DNA from 3 places in the Pseudomonas sp. FG35 genome. Region 3 is predicted to be linked to each of the others. Evidence: predicted binding sites of a transcription regulator. Region 3 holds the regulator's gene; each other region holds the start of a gene.

Region 1 (3,275 bases), on a different contig from region 3:
CTGGCACGCACGACCCTCGATCACTTTCAACTGGCGGGTGATCAGCGTGTTCCACACCGCGTGTTCTTCGGCGGGGTAGTCGATAAAACCTTGCGCATCGGGCTCGCGGGCCACGTATTGCGTCTGCTTCATACTGCTCTCCTGCGAGGGGAATTTCGTTCTTGTTATGTCCTGCGATGGACTGAGAAATACCCCGGAACGTTTGTTGTTGCAGCAGGTTGAAGACTGGTTGAGTAGGAAAAGTCTCTTTAATTCGTAAAATTTTCGTTACGCTTCGCGCGATAAGTCGTGTTTACGGTGACTGTCGGGTTTGAAAAGGCCGATGGCTGTCACATAATCTTGACGACTATCTTGCGCGCTGCGCAGAAAATTCCGGCGTCAGACCGCCTCTTCACCTGTTTCGGGCCTTTATATGCGTATCAAAGTCCACTGCCAGAACCGCATCGGCATCCTGCGCGACATTCTCAATCTGCTGGTGGAGTACGGGATCAACGTCGCCCGTGGCGAGGTGGGCGGTGAGCATGGCAACGCGATCTACCTGCATTGCCCGAACCTGATCAACATTCAGTTCCAGGCGTTGCGACCCAAGTTCGAGGCGATTGCCGGGGTGTTCGGCGTCAAGCGGGTAGGGTTGATGCCCAGCGAGCGGCGGCACATGGAGTTGAATGCGCTGCTCGGCGCGCTGGAGTTTCCGGTGCTGTCGATCGACATGGGCGGCTCCATCGTTGCCGCCAACCGTGCGGCAGCGCAGTTGCTCGGAGTACGGGTGGACGAGGTGCCGGGGATTCCGTTGTCGCGTTACGCCGAAGATTTCGATCTGCCGGAACTGGTGCGCGCCAACAAATCGCGAATCAACGGCATGCGGGTCAAGGTCAAGGGCGACATCTTTCTGGCCGACATCGCGCCGTTGCAATCGGAGCACGACGACAGCGAGGCCATGGCCGGTGCCGTGCTGACCCTGCACCGGGCGGACCGCGTCGGCGAGCGCATCTATAACGTGCGCAAGCAGGAACTGCGTGGCTTCGACAGCATCTTCCAGAGCTCGAAAGTGATGGCGGCGGTGGTGCGCGAAGCGCGACGCATGGCACCGCTGGATGCGCCGTTGTTGATTGAAGGCGAAACCGGCACCGGCAAGGAATTGCTGGCGCGGGCCTGTCACCTGGCGAGCCCGCGCGGCCAGTCGCCGTTGATGGCGCTCAACTGCGCCGGGCTGCCGGAGTCGATGGCCGAGACCGAACTGTTTGGCTACGGTCCCGGTGCCTTTGAAGGTGCGCGTGCCGAAGGCAAGCTCGGGCTGCTGGAGCTGACGGCGGGCGGCACGCTGTTCCTCGATGGTGTCGGCGAAATGAGCCCGCGCTTGCAGGTGAAACTGCTGCGATTCCTGCAGGACGGCTGCTTCCGCCGTGTGGGCAGTGATGAAGAGGTTTACCTCGATGTGCGGGTGATCTGCGCAACCCAGGTCGACCTGTCGGAGCTGTGCGCGCGCGGCGAATTTCGCCAGGATCTGTATCACCGCTTGAACGTGCTGTCGCTGCACATCCCGCCACTGCGCGAATGCCTCGACGGTTTGACGCCGCTGGTGGAGCACTTTCTCGATCAGGCCAGTCGACAGATCGGCTGCCCGCTGCCGAAACTGGCGCCGGCGGCGATGGACCGGCTCAGTCACTACCATTGGCCGGGCAATGTGCGGCAACTGGAGAACGTGCTGTTCCAGGCGGTTTCGCTGTGCGACGGCGGCACGGTCAAGGCCGAGCACATTCGCCTGCCGGATTACGGCGTGCGTCAGCCGCTTGGCGATTTCTCCCTCGAAGGCGGGCTGGACGAGATTGTCGGGCGCTTCGAGAAGGCGGTGCTGGAGCGCTTGTATTCCGAGCATCCGAGCAGCCGGCAACTGGGCAAGCGGCTCGGGGTTTCCCATACGACCATCGCCAACAAGTTGCGTGAGTACGAAGTCGGCAAGGACGCGTCGGAGTGATCACGGCCGGATCGGGTGTTTGCCGCCAAGCGGCATGACACCGCCGGTTTTTCGTCTTCGATACATTTCCCTCCTCTCGGCAAAATCCCTCAAGTCCTTTGTTTATCGGGTCCTCGGCCGCCAGAAAAAAGTTGGTCTGCAAATTGCTTATGGCTCAGCAGTACAGCGGTGGGCGGCAAACGTCCGGCATGCAGAGGAAAGAGTGTGGACAAGTACCTTTATGTGGCAATGACCGGCGCCAGCCAGAACGCACTGGCGCAAAAGGCTCATGCCAACAACCTGGCGAACATCTCCACCAACGGTTTTCAGCGCGACCTGGAACAGGCGCGTTCGATGCCGGTGTTCGGTGACAGCTTTCCGGCGCGTGCGTTTGCCATGAGCGAACGGCCCGCCACCGACTTCACGCCGGGGTCGCTGGTGCAGACCGGCCGTGACCTCGACGTGGCCGTCAGCGGCAACGGTTTCATTGCCGTGCAGAACCCCAACGGCGGCGAAAGCTACGTGCGCACCGGCAGCCTGAATATCGACGCCCTTGGCGTCTTGCGTGCCGGCAATGGCATGCCGGTCATGGGCAATGGCGGGCCGATCGCGGTGCCGCCGGAGCAACAGGTGGAAGTTGGCGAAGACGGCACCATCAGCATTCGTGCGATGGGCGAAGGCCCGCGGGTCATGGCCGAAGTCGATCGCATCAAGCTGGTCAACCCGGACATCAAGAACATGAACAAGGGCCTGGACGGTTCGATCTACACCAAGGACGGCCAGCCTGCGCCGGCCGATGCCAACGTCAAACTGGTGTCGGGGTTCCTGGAGTCGAGCAACGTCAATGCCGTGGAAGAGATGACGTCGGTGCTGGCCCTGGCCAAGCAGTTCGAACTGCACGTCAAGATGATGAACACCGCCAAAGACGACGACCAGGCCATGGCTCGGGTCTTGCAGATCAGCTAATTATCAGAACGTCGCGCCGTAAAACAGGCGCACGAGGAGAATCGAATGCTTCCGGCTCTATGGGTTGCCAAAACCGGTCTGTCCGCCCAGGACACCAATCTGACCACCATTTCCAACAACCTGGCGAACGTGTCGACCACGGGTTTCAAACGTGACCGCGCCGAGTTCCAGGACCTGCTCTATCAGATCAAGCGTCAGCCAGGCGCCCAGTCGACCCAGGACAGCGAACTGCCGTCGGGTCTGCAAGTGGGTACCGGTGTGCGCATCGTCGGCACCCAGAAAAACTTCACCGCCGGCAGCCTGCAAACCACCGAGCAGCCGCTGGACATGGCCATCGACGGTCGCGGTTTCTTCC
Region 2 (3,275 bases), on a different contig from region 3:
TCATCACGGAATACAACACCAAGACCCAGGGTTTTCTGGTGCGCTCGGTCGAACGTATCGTGAACATGAACTGGGAAGAGATTCATCCGCCGCCCAAGGGCACCGGACGCGATCATTACCTGACCGCTGTGACTCGGGTCGACAATCAGTTAGTCGAAATCATCGACGTCGAGAAGGTGCTGGCGGAAGTTGCGCCGACACCGGAAGCGATTTCGGTCGGCGTGGTGGATGTCGAGACCCAGAGCAAGGCGTTGTCGCTGCGGGTGCTGACGGTCGACGACTCGTCGGTGGCGCGTAAGCAGGTGACGCGTTGCCTGCAGACGGTCGGCGTCGAAGTGGTGGCGTTGAACGACGGCAGGCAGGCGCTCGATTACCTGCGCAAGCTGGTCGACGAGGGCAAGAAGCCGGAAGAAGAGTTCCTGATGATGATCTCCGACATCGAAATGCCGGAGATGGACGGGTACACCCTGACGGCCGAGATCCGCAGCGACCCTCGCATGCAAAAGCTTCATATCATCCTGCATACTTCGTTGTCGGGTGTGTTCAATCAGGCGATGGTCAAGAAAGTCGGTGCCGATGACTTCCTGGCCAAGTTCCGTCCTGATGACCTGGCATCCCGGGTAGTCGACCGGATCAAAGCAGCAGATATCAGCTAAGGGCCTTCTGCCCTCGGCGTTCAACACGATTTAAGAGGCGGCATCATTTGTCTACGGGTAATTTGGATTTCGAACAGTTCCGGGTCTTCCTGGAAAAAGCCTGTGGCATTTTGCTCGGTGAAAACAAGCAGTACCTGGTGTCGAGCCGTCTCAACAAACTGATGGAGCAGCAAGGCATCAAGTCCCTGGGTGAGCTGGTACAGCGCATCCAGACCCAGCCGCGCAGCGGTTTGCGTGAGCAGGTGGTCGATGCCATGACGACCAACGAAACCCTGTGGTTTCGCGACACCTATCCGTTTGAAGTCTTGAAGAACAAGGTGCTGCCCGAAGCGATCAAGGCCGCTCCCAACCAGCGTCTGCGGATCTGGTCGGCGGCCTGTTCGTCGGGTCAGGAACCGTATTCGCTGTCGATGTCGATCGATGAGTTCGAGCGGACCAACATCGGCCAGTTGAAGATGGGCGTGCAGATCGTCGCTACTGATCTGTCCGGCAGCATGCTGACCAACTGCAAGACCGGCGAGTACGACAGCCTGGCGATCGGTCGCGGTCTGTCCGCCGATCGCCTGCAGCGCTACTTCGACCCGAAAGGGCCGGGGCGCTGGGTGATCAAGGCGCCGATCAAGAACCGTGTGGAATTCCGCTCGTTCAACCTGCTCGACAGCTACGCAAGCCTGGGCAAGTTCGACATCGTGTTCTGCCGCAACGTGCTGATCTACTTCTCCGCCGAGGTGAAGAAAGACATCCTGTTGCGCATTCATAGCACGCTGAAGCCGGGCGGTTATCTGTTCCTTGGCGCTTCCGAAGCGCTGAACGGTCTGCCGGATCATTACCAGATGGTTCAGTGCAGCCCGGGGATCATCTACCAGGCGAAGTGATCAAGACCGGCAACACAGGAAACGGGAGTCCTCAGGGCTCCCGTTTTTTTATGCCCAAAGGTTTTGCCGGTGGGCAGGCGGCAGAAAAGCGGCATCCGGCGGAAACCGGTTGCCGCTTTTCTGGCATTGCCGCGTTGCCGTTTCCGCGCAAGGCCCCGTAATCCGGGGCTTTCTCAAACTGGCACGACGCTTGCTATAACCCTGTTACGAAAAATCCGGTCACCTGAAGGTTCCCGACATGAGCATCAGCTTCGATAAAGCGCTCGGCATTCACGAAAAGGCTCTGGGCTTCCGCGCCCAGCGTGCCGAAGTGCTGGCCAACAACATCGCCAACGCCGACACCCCGAATTACAAGGCGCGGGATCTGGAGTTCTCCAAAGTGCTCGAAGCACAGAGCCAGAAGAACGCCAACGGCAACATCGCCCTGAACATGACCAACAGCCGTCACATCGAAGCTGAAGGCCTGGGCAATGGCGACGAGTCGCTGATGTATCGCACGCCGATGCAGCCGTCGATCGACCAGAACACCGTGGACGCCCAGCTGGAACAGTCGAACTACGCGGAAAACGCCGTCGGCTTCCAGGCCAGCTTCACCCTGCTCAACAGCAAATTCAAAGGGCTGGTGTCAGCCCTGCGCGGAGAGTAATCCATGTCCCTGTCCAGCGTTTTCAACATTGCCGGCAGCGGCATGAGCGCCCAGACCACCCGTCTCAACACCGTGGCCTCGAACATCGCCAACGCCGAGACCGTTTCGTCGAGCATCGACCAGACTTATCGCGCCCGTCACCCGGTGTTCGCCACCATGTTCCAGGGCGGCCAGAGCGGCGGCAGCAATTCGCTGTTCCAGAACCAGGACGCAGCCGGTCAGGGCGTGCAGGTCATGGGTGTGGTCGAAGACCAGAGCAACCTCGAAGCGCGCTACGAGCCGAATCATCCGGCGGCCGACGCCAAGGGCTACGTCTACTACCCGAACGTCAATGTGGTGGAAGAAATGGCTGACATGATTTCCGCGAGCCGGTCGTTCCAGACCAACGCCGAAATGATGAACACCGCCAAAACCATGATGCAGAAAGTGCTGACCCTCGGTCAGTGATAAGGGGCGACTGCCATGAGTGTTTCCGATACCACCAGCAGCCTGACGATGAAGGACATACTGGCCAACTCTTCGAAGAAGACCAGTAGCACTACCACCGGCGGCATTGCTTCGGCCACCAATAGCGCGACCGGCGGTCAGGCGCTTGGAAAGGACGCGTTCCTGCAACTGCTGGTGACCCAGCTGAAGAACCAGAACCCGCTGGACCCGCAGGACAACAGCGCATTCGTTGCCCAGTTGGCGCAGTTCAGCAGCCTCGAGGGGATCACCACCCTCAACAGCACCGTCAGTTCGCTGGCCGGCAACTACAACTCGTCGCAAGCCCTGCAGGCTTCGTCGCTGGTGGGCCGCAACGTGATCGTGCAGACCAACACCGCGCAACTCGATGATCCGAGCAAAGGCCTGACCGGTACGGCGACTGTTCCGTCGTCCATCGCCGGCGGTACCGTGACCATTACCGACAGCAGCGGCAAAACCGTCCGTACCATCGATCTGGGCAGTCGCGCTGCCGGTCCTGCCAGCTTTACTTGGGACGGCAAGGATTCGTCCGGCACCCTGGTGCCAGTCGGTACTTACACCTTCAAGGCCAACGCGTCGATCAACGGCACCGCGACGGACCTGGCAACTTATCTGCCGGCCACCGTCAACAGC
Region 3 (3,275 bases):
CCTGGCCAAGGCCTATAAAAGCCGCCAGGTCGTGCGTGACGTCAGCCTGTCGATCGACAGCGGCCAGATCGTCGGCCTGCTCGGTCCGAACGGTGCAGGCAAGACCACCTGCTTCTACATGATCGTCGGCCTGGTTCAGGCCGATCAAGGTCGCGTACTGATCGACGACCTGGACGTCAGCCACCAGCCGATGCATGGCCGTGCGAAGGCCGGTATCGGCTATCTGCCGCAAGAAGCGTCGATCTTCCGCAAACTGTCGGTGGCCGACAACATCATGGCCATCCTCGAGACCCGTCAGGAACTCGACAAGGCAGGTCGTCGCAAGGAGCTGGAAAGCCTGCTGCAGGAATTCCACATCAGCCACATCCGCGACAACCTCGGCATGAGCCTGTCCGGTGGTGAGCGCCGCCGCGTGGAAATCGCCCGAGCGTTGGCCACGGCACCGAAATTCATCCTGCTCGACGAACCGTTCGCCGGTGTCGACCCGATCTCGGTCGGCGACATCAAGCAGATCATCCATCACCTCAAGGCCAAGGGGATCGGCGTACTGATCACCGACCACAACGTCCGCGAGACGCTGGATATCTGCGAAACCGCCTACATCGTCAACGACGGCCAGTTGATCGCCGAAGGCGACTCAGAAACCATCCTCGCCAACAATCTGGTGAAGGAAGTCTATCTGGGTCACGAGTTCCGCCTGTAAGCGTGACAGCATTCGACCAGCCGTCCGGGTGCTGTAACATTGAAGCGCCTTTTTATACGCTTTTATTGTTACAGCGCTCTAGGCAAACACGACAGTTTCAGGCATATAATTTGCTTAAGTTTGGCGCTTCGGCGCCCTGTAGTGGATGGCGCATAGCGCCGGCGAATAAGGTGTTAAGCCCCTGCCATGAAACCATCGCTAGTCTTGAGAATGGGCCAGCAGCTGACGATGACACCGCAGCTGCAACAGGCCATCCGCCTGCTCCAATTGTCGACCCTGGATCTGCAACAGGAAATCCAGGAGGCTCTGGAATCCAATCCGATGCTCGAACGCCAGGAAGACGGCGACGACTTCGACAACTCCGATCCCATGGCCGACAACGCCGAACAGAAGCCCAACACCGAGATCCAGGAACCTTCCTATCAGGAGACCGCGCCGACAGTCGACAACCTCGAAGACGGCGAATGGAACGAGCGCATCCCCAACGAACTGCCCGTCGACACCGCTTGGGAAGACGTCTATCAGACCAGCGCCAGCAGCCTGCCGAGCAGCGATGATGACGAGTGGGACTTCACCACCCGCACCTCCGCCGGCGAGAGCCTGCAAAGTCACCTGCTGTGGCAGTTGAACCTTGCCCCGATGTCCGACACCGATCGCCTGATCGCTGTCACCCTGATCGATTGCATCAACAATCAGGGTTACCTCGACGAAACCCTCGAAGAAATTCTCGACGCCTTCGATCCGGAACTCGACATCGAGCTGGACGAAATCGAAGCCGTCCTGCACCGCATCCAGCAGTTCGAACCGGCCGGCATCGGCGCACGCAACCTGGGCGAATGCCTGTTGCTGCAATTGCGCCAGCTGTCGGCCAAGACCCCTTGGCTGGCAGAGGCCAAGCGTCTGGTCACCGATTACATCGACCTGCTCGGCAGCCGCGACTACAGCCAGCTGATGCGCCGCATGAAGCTCAAGGAAGACGAACTGCGCCAAGTCATCGAACTGGTGCAGAGCCTCAACCCGCGCCCCGGCTCTCAGATCGAATCCACCGAAGCCGAATACGTGGTACCTGACGTCATCGTACGCAAGGACAACGAGCGCTGGCTGGTCGAGCTGAACCAGGAATCGGTGCCGCGCCTGCGGGTCAACGCCCAGTACGCCGGTTTCGTGCGCCGCGCCGACACCAGCGCCGACAACACCTTCATGCGCAATCAGTTGCAGGAAGCCCGCTGGTTCATCAAGAGCCTGCAGAGCCGCAACGAAACCCTGATGAAAGTAGCGACCCAGATCGTCGAGCACCAGCGCGGCTTTCTGGAATACGGCGACGAAGCGATGAAGCCGCTGGTCCTGCATGACATCGCTGAAGCGGTGGGCATGCACGAGTCGACGATTTCCCGCGTGACCACGCAAAAGTTCATGCATACCCCGCGAGGCATATATGAACTGAAATACTTTTTCTCCAGCCATGTGAGCACTTCAGAAGGCGGTGAATGCTCGTCCACGGCGATCCGCGCGATCATCAAGAAACTGGTTGCCGCGGAAAATCAGAAAAAGCCGTTGAGTGACAGCAAGATCGCTGGTTTACTGGAGGCACAAGGCATTCAGGTGGCTCGCCGCACCGTCGCCAAGTACCGCGAATCCCTCGGGATCGCGCCTTCGAGCGAACGCAAGCGGTTGATGTAAGCCACGTTACAGCGTTCCAGTGGCAGGCTTTTCGGCCTGCCGCTTTATGCACTGGCAACGAAGGAGAAGCTGTATGCAAGTCAACATCAGTGGACACCAACTGGAAGTTACCCAGCCTCTGCGCGAGTACATCGAGCTCAAGCTCAAGAAGCTCGAAGGGCATTTCGACAAGATCACCAACGTACAGGTCACGATGTGCGTCGAAAAGCTGAAGCAGAAAATCGAAGCCACGCTGCATATTCCCGGCAATGAGGTCGTCGCAAACGCGGAACATACCGATATGTACGCTGCGATCGACGCGTTGACCGACAAGCTTGATAAACAACTCAAAAAGCATAAGGAAAAGACCCAGAGCCTGCTTCAGGGCGCTACCGGTCGATAACCCCCAACCCCATGATCCGACTTGAAAGTATCCTGACCCCCGGCCGTTCCCTGGTGAACGTGCCGGGCGGCAGTAAAAAGAAAGCCCTCGAACAAATTGCCAACCTGATCGCCCGGGAAGTTCCGGATCTGGAGATGCAAGATGTCTTCGAGGCATTGATTGCCCGTGAAAAACTGGGTTCCACCGGTTTTGGCAACGGCATCGCGATTCCCCACTGCCGCCTCAAGGGCTGCGAAGCGCCGATCAGTGCGCTGATGCACCTTGATGCCCCTATCGATTTCGACGCTATCGACGGCGCGCCTGTGGACCTGCTGTTCGTCCTGCTGGTGCCCGAAGCCGCCACCGATGCGCACCTGGAGCTGTTACGCCAGATCGCCAGCATGCTCGACCGCAAGGACGTGCGCGATCGACTGCGCAGCGCGCCAAGCAACGAAGCCCTGTACCAGGTTGTACTGGAAGAGCAGAACAGGCCGTAATCATGCGCTTGATCATTGTCAGCGGCCGTTCCGG

The links. Region 3 encodes sigma-54, which starts transcription at its own class of promoters, with help from an activator protein. Its sites were predicted from a motif close to ANTGGCATNNANNTTGCTNT; they were not measured.
Region 1: ACODTD_RS16720 (flagellar basal body rod protein FlgF) is a predicted target of sigma-54. The motif match lies at 2,106-2,125, and genes of this name have one in related genera.
Region 2: flgB (flagellar basal body rod protein FlgB) is a predicted target of sigma-54. The motif match lies at 1,709-1,728, and genes of this name have one in related genera.

Annotation. Positions count from the first base shown of each region.
Region 1 covers NZ_JBMDJR010000008.1:11,622-14,896, reverse strand. The annotation lists gene phhA (phenylalanine 4-monooxygenase) at 1-132, opposite strand, end outside; gene ACODTD_RS16725 (sigma-54-dependent phenylalanine hydroxylase transcriptional regulator PhhR) at 413-1,975, shown strand; gene ACODTD_RS16720 (flagellar basal body rod protein FlgF) at 2,180-2,920, shown strand; gene flgG (flagellar basal-body rod protein FlgG) at 2,966-3,275, shown strand, end outside.
Region 2 covers NZ_JBMDJR010000018.1:66,633-69,907, reverse strand. The annotation lists gene ACODTD_RS25905 (chemotaxis protein CheV) at 1-656, shown strand, start outside; gene cheR (protein-glutamate O-methyltransferase CheR) at 704-1,531, shown strand; gene flgB (flagellar basal body rod protein FlgB) at 1,770-2,177, shown strand; gene flgC (flagellar basal body rod protein FlgC) at 2,181-2,624, shown strand; gene flgD (flagellar hook assembly protein FlgD) at 2,640-3,275, shown strand, end outside.
Region 3 covers NZ_JBMDJR010000002.1:199,233-202,507, reverse strand. The annotation lists gene lptB (LPS export ABC transporter ATP-binding protein) at 1-703, shown strand, start outside; gene ACODTD_RS04965 (RNA polymerase factor sigma-54) at 890-2,383, shown strand; gene hpf (ribosome hibernation-promoting factor, HPF/YfiA family) at 2,457-2,765, shown strand; gene ptsN (PTS IIA-like nitrogen regulatory protein PtsN) at 2,777-3,241, shown strand; gene rapZ (RNase adapter RapZ) at 3,244-3,275, shown strand, end outside.